2 regions of the Paenibacillus algicola genome follow, and region 2 is predicted to be linked to the other one. Evidence: predicted binding sites of a transcription regulator. Region 2 holds the regulator's gene; the other holds the start of a gene.

Region 1 (4,544 bases), 700 kb from region 2:
ACCAACAGCAGGCGGCTCTCTTTTTCTCTATAAAAAACGTTTCATTACAAACCAAAGAGGAGCACCTCAGGGAACCCCTCTTCGATTTATAGCACAATCTAATAATTACAGACCTTTGCTTGCGATGTAAGCAGCCAGGTCAACGACACGGTTGGAGTAGCCCCACTCGTTGTCATACCAGGAAACGACTTTAACCATGTTGTCACCGACAACCATAGTGGACAGGGAGTCGATGGTGGAGGAAGCTGGGTCACTGTTGTAGTCGCTGGATACGAGCGGCTCTTCAGAGAAGTTCATGATGCCTTTCAGCGGGCCTTCAGCAGCAGCCTTCAGCGCACCGTTAACTTCTTCCATCGTTACGTTCTTGGACAGCTCAACAACGAGGTCTGTCACGGAAACGTTCTTCGTAGGTACACGCATAGCCATACCGTTCAGCTTGCCTTTCAGCTGTGGCAGAACCAGGCTGACGGCTTTAGCTGCGCCCGTTGTGGAAGGAATGATGTTCTCGGCAGCAGCACGGGCACGACGCAGGTCTTTATGCGGCAGATCCAGTACTTGCTGGTCATTGGTATAAGCGTGAACCGTTGTCATCATGCCTTTTACGATACCGAACTGCTCGTCAAGCACTTTCGCGAAAGGAGCAAGACAGTTCGTTGTGCAGGATGCGTTGGAGATTACATTGTGGTTCGCTGCATCATACTTGTCTTCGTTTACGCCCATAACGATCGTGATGTCTTCGTTCGTTGCCGGAGCGGAGATGATAACCTTCTTCGCGCCGCCCTTCAGGTGAGCTTCTGCTTTCTCCTTCGCAGTGAAGATCCCTGTGGATTCTACTACGATTTCAACGCCATGCTCGCCCCAAGGCAATGCTTCAGGGTTACGCTCTGCAAATACCTTTACTTCGCGGCCGTTTACGATCAGCACGCCCTCTTTAGCTTCAACTGTCGCGTTCAGTCTGCCGTGCGTCGTGTCGTATTTCAACAGGTGTGCAAGCGTGCTTACGTCTGTCAAGTCGTTGATTGCTACGATTTCTACATCGTTGTTGTTCAGCGCTGCGCGGAACACGTTACGTCCGATACGTCCAAATCCGTTAATACCTACTTTAACCATGAGTAATTCCCTCCATATAGTGAAAGTTTTATTTATTCAAGACAGACCGTAAAGCCCGTCGAGACAACACATTCATAAAAAACACATTCTGTGAATTCCAAACATCTACGGCTCACGCCTGCATGCAATTCTTGCACAGAGCTCCATGGCCGCCGCTTCATCGAGAACCAGAATGTCCTCTTGTCCGAACTTCAGCACGGAGTGAATGGCCTGTGCCTTGCTCACCCCGCCTGCGATTCCGATAATAATCTCTGTCCGGACAATGTCCTCCAGCCTGAGGCCCAGCGTCAGCATGCGGTGCACAACGGTGCCTTCTTCACTAAAATAGTAGCCAAAGGATTCCGCGACCGCTCCCTCCTTGCGGAGGTCCTCCATCGCCTCGGGCCCCAGCCGGCGCCGGCGCGCCATCTCCATGGCATCCCCGATGCCGTGAATAATGATTCGGGAGCTGCGAATGGAATCTACAATTTCCTGGATATTGGGATCCTGGACCAGGGACTGATACGCATCATCGCTCAGTAAATCCGGTACATGCAGCAGGCGGTATTCAGCTCCCACCTTCTTGGCCATCTTGGAAGCAATCGTATTCGCCTGAATCTCCACGCTCTCGCCGAGACCGCCCCGCGCTGGCACGAACCATGCGCCCTTCAGGGGCCCGCCAGCCGGCGAGCCCATCTGCTCTGCCACCTCAGCCAGCGTGGAGCCGCCGGTCACCGCGATCGTATCTCCGATGCGGGCCTCCTGCAGCAGCGCTCTCGCGCCGGCGCGGCCAAGCTCGCGCTTGACATCCGGCGAGGACTCGCTGTCTCCTGGCACGACGACGACCTTGCGAAGCCCGTAAGCCTCGCGAATCTGCTCTTCAAGATCGTCCAGCCCGAACAGGTCCTTCATTGCCGGCTCCAGCTGGTCCAGCAGCAGCTCACCGCTGCGGCTGATGCGCATGCCAAGGCTCTCGATTTCCAGCAGTCCCTGGGACTTCAGGAAATCGGTCTCTGCTCGCAGCACCCGCTCGGTCATAGCCAGAGACGCTGCAAGGGTTCGGCGGCCGACCATGCCTTGAGAGCGAATCTGCCGCAGCACCGTATATCTTCGCTTCAGAGTGTCCATCAGATCGGGCAGAAGCTGCTCTTGTATTTCTAATAAATGACGCATACCTTCCACTCCCGCAACTTCGTCTTTGGAGTTTGGTCTGGTGGTCAAAAAATGTCCCAGCTAAACTTTTTCAGTCCCACTAACATTCTAACGAATATCCGTGGCGGTTGCAAGTGTACCGAAAGTATATTTCTCCGCCCTTCTCCTTCTTATTCATGTCCATGAGAGATAAAATATAACGCCCGCTTGTATTTTAAAATGTCATCTGCTATAATCAATTCTGTTGCTAAATTTTTAACTGAATATGCGCCCGTGGTCCAATGGATATGACGTAGGCCTCCGGAGCCTGAGATCGAGGTTCGATTCCTCGCGGGCGCGCCATTTTTACTTACCATCTTCAGTTTTCCCAATATTGTTTTACCCATAAGCGCCCTGAACGGCTCTTTTTTTTACCCATTAGTTTGACTTTCTTTGACTTTTTGATTTCAATTGTTTATCATATGGGTAATACGGTAACAGTATTTTAATGAGGAATGTACTTTAGAGGAGGTTTCACGAATGAGTTTTATCCCTATGGTCGTAGAACAAAGCAACCGCGGTGAGCGGGCCTATGACATCTATTCCAGACTGCTGAAAGACCGCATTATCTTCCTCGGCTCCGATGTCAATGACGTGGTCGCCAATTCCATCATTGCGCAAATGCTGTTTTTGACAGCGGAAGACCCAGAGAAGGACATTCATCTGTATATTAACAGTCCGGGCGGCTCCATCACGGCCGGTATGGCTATTTTTGATACAATGCAATTTATTAAGCCGGACGTATCCACAATCTGTGTCGGCATGGCTGCCTCGATGGGCGCGTTCCTGCTGAATGCCGGCGCCAAGGGCAAGCGCTTCGCGCTGCCAAACAGTGAAATTATGATCCACCAGCCGCTGGGCGGTGCTCAGGGACAGGCTACGGATATTGAAATTCGCGCCCGCCGCATCCTGAAGATGCGCGATAAGCTGAACCACATTCTTGCCGAGCGCACCGGACAGCCGCTGGAGCGCATCGAGAAGGATACCGACCGTGACTACTTCATGACCGCTTCCGAAGCGAAGGAGTACGGACTGGTGGATCAGGTGCTGGAAAGCACACCGCCGCAAGGCATCTAACATCCAATCAACTTTTTCTCACAGCAAGAACAGGGGCTGTCTCTTGAGATCCGTAATCTCAAGGGACCGCCCCTTTTTCATGTGCCTAGATGCTCCTGCCAGAAACAGGCCTACTTCTTCCAAACGCTGAAGGGCAGCTTGATCTCCGGGAAGCCGTAGGCGTACGCCGTATATTCATACAGCTGGAAGTAGAGCACCGCCGCATCCCCTTGAATATAGAACGATGCATCGGCCGGCACACCCTGGAACCCGCCGAGGTAACCGCCTCCTTCCTCCAGCGTTTCCAGCACATACGTATCCAGCTTTTGTTTACGGTCACCCTGCAGGTTGATTACATCAGCAAGCTGCAGCTTCTTTCCATCTGGAAGTGAGAATGTCCAGCTGGTGCGATAGGTCATTCCGTGCGCCCCGCCAGCATAGGTATACTCATGTGCAGTCAGGCTCAGAATACCGTCACGATTATGGTGCACGATAAAATCTCCGGTATACTCATACGGTATCCCTTCCCGCGGAGCCGGCATCTCCTTCAATCCCTCGACCGATTCCGAGATAAAATCCTCGGCATGCTGTCTGAAGACGGCATTCATATCCGCCTCCGCCTTGGCATTCGCCATCCCGCTCAGAACCGGGTAGCGAACCGAGATGTCCGCCTTTGGCGTCACTTCACGAAGAGTCCGGGTTTCAAGGGTGAGCTTATTTTGCGGCAGGCTGGTCAGGCTCAAGGTTTGTTCTGCAGAGCTCCAAGCTCCCTGCACGCCCATATATTGATGAAGCAGGTCGTATGGCAGGTATAGTCGTCCATTGACCAGCTTTGCGTCTTTGCTGTTGCTGTAATAGCCGTTCACGAGCAGTCCGATCTCATCTCCCCCGTACACGTAGATCTTGATTTCGTGAAGAGCTCCGCTCAGCGTATAGGAACGCTCTTTGGCATCATAATGCAAGGACAAGCCCAGGACATCCCGCACCTCGGTGATTGGAACATATGAAGAGCCGCGGCTGACTATGCCCTTGCGGGAGAGCTCTTTTCCATCCCAGGTTACGGTAATCTCATTCACGGCCTGCAGGTGGCTCCGGGAGACCGTCGCGGCCTCAGCGCCCTGCGCCCCGCCGTCCATGACACTCCCCAAGGCAACGCCAGCTGCCAGCATCGCTGTGATCCATGTTCTGCGTATGTTCATTTCCATCAC
Region 2 (4,544 bases):
ATCAGCACCGGATTGTTCTTCGTCCGGCGGCTCAGCACCTGAATAACGCGCTCAATTTCCTTGCTGCGCCCGATTACCGGGTCCAGATTGCCTTCCTTCGCAATCGCTGTAAGATCACGCGCCAGGCTGTCCAGCGTTGGCGTATTGACATTTTGCGGCTGGCCGTGATGGCTCGAAACCGCTTCGCTGCTGCCAAGCAGCTGCAGCACCTGCTGACGCGCTTTGTTCAGGCTGATGCCCAGATTGTTCAGCACCCGTGCAGCCACACCTTCGCCTTCGCGAATGAGTCCCAGCAGAATATGCTCGGTGCCCACATACGTGTGGCCCAGCTTCCGCGCCTCATCCATCGAGAGCTCAATGACCTTCTTCGCTCTTGGGGTGTAGGCAATATTCGTCGGCTGTTCCTGACCGCGTCCGATCAAGGTCTCTACCTCATCCTGAATCTTCTCAAGACCCAGTCCAAGACCGATCAATGCTTTGGCGGCAATACCGTCGCCTTCCCGGATTAATCCGAGCAAAATATGTTCTGTACCGATATTATTATGGCCAAGCCGTACTGCTTCTTCCTGAGCCAGTGCGAGCACCTTCTGTGCACGTTCCGTAAATCTGCCAAACATCATAAGTATTGCACCTCCATGATTGATGGTTGTATTGATTTTAAACGCAGCGCCGTCATTTTGCAAAATGGTTTAGCAAGGCTCCTGCTGCTGCCCGCTTAGCGTCTGCCGAATCAGCTTCGCCCGGCAAGAGTCCCGGTCGCCCAGATGGATGCTCTCCCCGAATTTCTTTTGCAGAAATCCGGGCTGGGTCATCACGTTCAGCTCATTCATCACGGAGCTGGACGGACCGTCCAGCAGACCCAAATCCACGCCAAGACGAACGTCGGACAGGCGCTGCGCAGCTTCCTTAGACTCCATCACAGCTGCATAGGACAAAATGCCATATGATCTCATAACCCGGTCCGTAATCCGCAGCCGGGAGTCGTTCAGCAGCTTCGCGCGCGCATTTTTCTCATGTTCGATAATTTGCAGCACGACGCTGTGCAGGTTATCTATAATTTCATGCTCGGTCTGTCCGAGCGTAATTTGATTCGATATTTGAAAAAGATTGCCGAGTGCTTCACTGCCCTCGCCATAAATTCCGCGCACCGTCAAGCCAACCTGGGATACCGCCGACAGAATCCGATTAATCTGCTGGGTCATGACCAGCGCGGGCAGATGCATCATAACTGACGCTCGAAGGCCGGTGCCGACATTGGTAGGGCAGCTCGTCATATAGCCGCGCTTGTCGTCAAACGCATAATCGAGCTTCTCTTCAAAAGCATCATCAAGCTCTGTGGCCTTCTCCCAAGCCTCCATGACCTGAAAGCCAGGATACAGGCACTGGATGCGTAAATGATCCTCTTCATTAATCATAATACTGATAGATTCATCGTCGTTTAACACGACTGCCCCGTTTCTCGACTCATTGGCAAGGTTCGGGCTGATCAGATGCTTCTCGACAAGCACCTTCTTATCCAGGTCGTCCAGCTCATCCAGATGGATGATGTGAAAGGCAGGAGTCCCCTCCTCGCACAGCCCTTCCTGGATCACCCCGGTCAGGATGCTCAGCACCTCACCGGACTGCTGGTTGGTCGCTAGCAGCGGGAACGGAAGCTGACGCAGATTGCGTGCTACCCGCACCCGGGTACTGATGACAATATCAGAATCCTGACCGCTTCCGCGCATCCACTCGCTGAGTGCGTGTTCGGTGAACCGGAGATTCGACATCACGCATTCCTCCTACTAAAATAAATGCAGCTTGTAAGCAAAGAGACCGACTAAACTACGGGGTCAGCCCCTTCTCTAACTCCCGGATCTGGTCGCGGATTTGCGCGGCCGTTTCGAATTCTTCCTGAACAATGTGTTCATGCAGCTCTTTTTTCAGCTCGGCGATCTTCCGCTTTGTCTGAATGCGTCCACCGCTTCGCTTCGGCACCTTGCCGACATGCGTGGTGCTGCCGTGCACCCTTTTGAACAAGGGATCCAGGCGATCCGAGAAATAGCTGTAGCAGGAGCTGCAGCCGAAGCGGCCCAGCTTGCTGAACTGGGTATAGGTCATCCCGCATTCCTCACACCTTGGAACCTGAGGTGCTTTGGCGCCGGACAGCTGCCCTTTACCCGATGGATCCAGATCCAGCAGGCCGGAGAGCAGGCTGTGGATCGAGAAGCCATTCGCCGTTCCGGGGATCATCTCCCCCTTCTCCCTCGCACAGGTCTCGCAAAAATGGAATTCCGTCTTCTCGCCATTCACAATCTTCGTAAAATGAAGCGTCGCCGGACGGATTCCGCATTCCTGGCACACCATACTCATTCACTCTCCCCTCTACAATAGACCGTGTTTACTTGCCCAGCAGCGACAGCAGCATCGCCTTCATGACCCGGGAACGGAGCTCATCGCGATAAGGAAGCTTCAGATTCAGACACTCCCTGGATATCGCACCCCGCATCAGACAGGCCTCCCGCTTGCTCAGAAATCCGGATTCCTCCAGCTGGTAGATCAGCCCTTCCGCTGCAGTCTGGTCTATATGGCTGCCGATACTGTGATGTAGATGATGGTGCAGCTCCGTGTGCTGAGGCAGCTCGATCCGCTGAATGCGAATGTAGCCGCCGCCGCCTCGCTTGCTCTCCACCAAATACCCTTTCTCCAAGGTGAAACGGGTCTGGATGACATAATTAATCTGGGAAGGGACGCACGAAAATTGCTCGGCTAGATCATTCCGCTGAATTTCGATCGTGCCTTCCTTACTGTCCTGTAGACTGCCCTTTAAATATTGTTCGATAATATCCGAGATATTACGCATGTTGTTCATCCTCCACTGATTGAAACGCTAAGCCGTCTTCATCTTACACGTGTCGCACAGAGTCTTGCTCCTGGTTATGTTTAACCACCTGCAAACCATTAGAATCCCTTTTCGCTGACTTTGACTTTCTTTGACTTTGATAATATTATAGCATATTTTTATGATTTGCCAAGAGCTCCGTTATCATTTTTAACCGGGCTGTTGGAGAATATTCATGCCGCTTCAAAATTCACCCTTACCAGCCTTGCCTCACCCTTTATCCTGCCAAAAAAGCCCCTGCCGTACAGCGGCAGCATCTGCTGCCCTTGCACGGCATAGGGGATAGGGAATCCGGGCGCTGCCGGAACTGTTATGATCGTATTCTCTCACATCAAGCGCGCTTTAGCTTACTTCTACTTTACGCTCAATCAGCTTCTTCGTGAAATACACAAGAACGGCTACCACGATCAGCTCCAGAAGCAGCGGTCCCCAGGGGATTTCCGTGATGGGTCTAACCGGGGAGGCTGCAGACTCCTGGACACCGATTTGGAGCACAAAGATTTTGTTCGTCCAGGCGTTCGGTTCCCCTTCAATCCGGTCACCCAGCCAGGAAACGACGCTTGGAATCGCAATGGACAGCGCAATGCCGAGCCACAGGCCTCCTTTTGCAGAAAATACTCTTGCCACCGTTACACAGAAGAGCACCGTAACCACAAAGGAAGTAAATTGCCACAAAAGTGCAAGAATCATCAAAGTCCAATCCAGCCAGTGTAACACGCCAACCTGCATGAATGCCTGCCAATTCTCACTCCAAAGCACCAGAATATGAGCACTTATCAGCAGCACAATAAAGAACAGCGCCATCCAGGACTGCACAACGGTAGAGATCATCCCGGAGGATACCGGGACCGGAAGCAGGCGCCGGCTGTAAGAGCGGATATTATGGTCAAATGTCTTAAACACAATGATTTGCAGGATGACCCCCGTCATGGCATAGGCCACCATGCTAAGAACCAATGTCACTTCATCCTTCCAGTACCCCAGACTATTCAGCGTAAGCATGACGCCCTGCAGAAGAACCAGCACCGTGATCAGAGCCAGCACCGCTCTTCCATTCCGTTTCCAGTCATATTTCAGTAGCCTAATCATTCCGCAAACACCTCTTTAAACATCTCGTCAACACTTTTGCCATGCTTTAGGCGCAGCTGCTCAACTTCCTCATGCATGACCATTTCACCGTCCCGGATAAAGACAATCTCATCAAAAATCCGCTCAATATCCCGCACCAAATGCGTAGATATGATAATGCTGCTGTCCTCATGATAAAACTCCACAATGGCATCCAAAATCTTGCCTCGCGCTACCGGATCTACGCCGCCAATCGGCTCGTCAAGCAAGTACAGAGCAGCATTGCGGGACAGCGCAAGCGTCAGCTGAAGCCGCTCGTTCATGCCCTTTGACAGTGCACTGATCTTGTCCTCCTGCTTCAGATTCATAAACTCCAGCATATGTGTCGCTTTCTCCATATCAAAATCGACGTAGAAATCACGGTAAAACATCAGCGCGTCCTTCACCTTCATCCATGATTCTGTCAGCGGACGGTCTGGCATGAACGAGACCATACTTTTTGTCTTCGGTCCCGCAGGAAGCCCCTGAACCTCCACACTTCCGGAGGAAGGGGAGAGCAGACCTGCGGCCATTTTCATCAGGGTGCTTTTGCCGC

Evidence for each region. The regulator CtsR, encoded in region 2, represses protease genes until heat stress. The targets are predictions, from matches to a motif close to ATGGTCAATAAAGGTCAAACA.
Region 1: clpP (ATP-dependent Clp endopeptidase proteolytic subunit ClpP) is a predicted target of CtsR. The motif match lies at 2,661-2,681, and genes of this name have one in related genera.

The regions. Positions count from the first base shown of each region.
Region 1 covers NZ_CP040396.1:196,842-201,385, reverse strand. The annotation lists gene gap (type I glyceraldehyde-3-phosphate dehydrogenase) at 106-1,110, opposite strand; gene E6C60_RS00990 (sugar-binding transcriptional regulator) at 1,216-2,262, opposite strand; tRNA gene E6C60_RS00985 (tRNA-Arg) at 2,509-2,583, shown strand; gene clpP (ATP-dependent Clp endopeptidase proteolytic subunit ClpP) at 2,761-3,357, shown strand; gene E6C60_RS00975 (PdaC/SigV domain-containing protein) at 3,468-4,535, opposite strand.
Region 2 covers NZ_CP040396.1:3,971,225-3,975,768, forward strand. The annotation lists gene clpC (ATP-dependent protease ATP-binding subunit ClpC) at 1-620, opposite strand, end outside; gene E6C60_RS18640 (protein-arginine kinase McsB) at 690-1,769, opposite strand; gene E6C60_RS18645 (protein-arginine kinase activator protein McsA) at 1,825-2,346, opposite strand; gene E6C60_RS18650 (CtsR family transcriptional regulator) at 2,381-2,842, opposite strand; gene E6C60_RS18655 (hypothetical protein) at 3,224-3,970, opposite strand; gene E6C60_RS18660 (ABC transporter ATP-binding protein) at 3,967-4,544, opposite strand, start outside.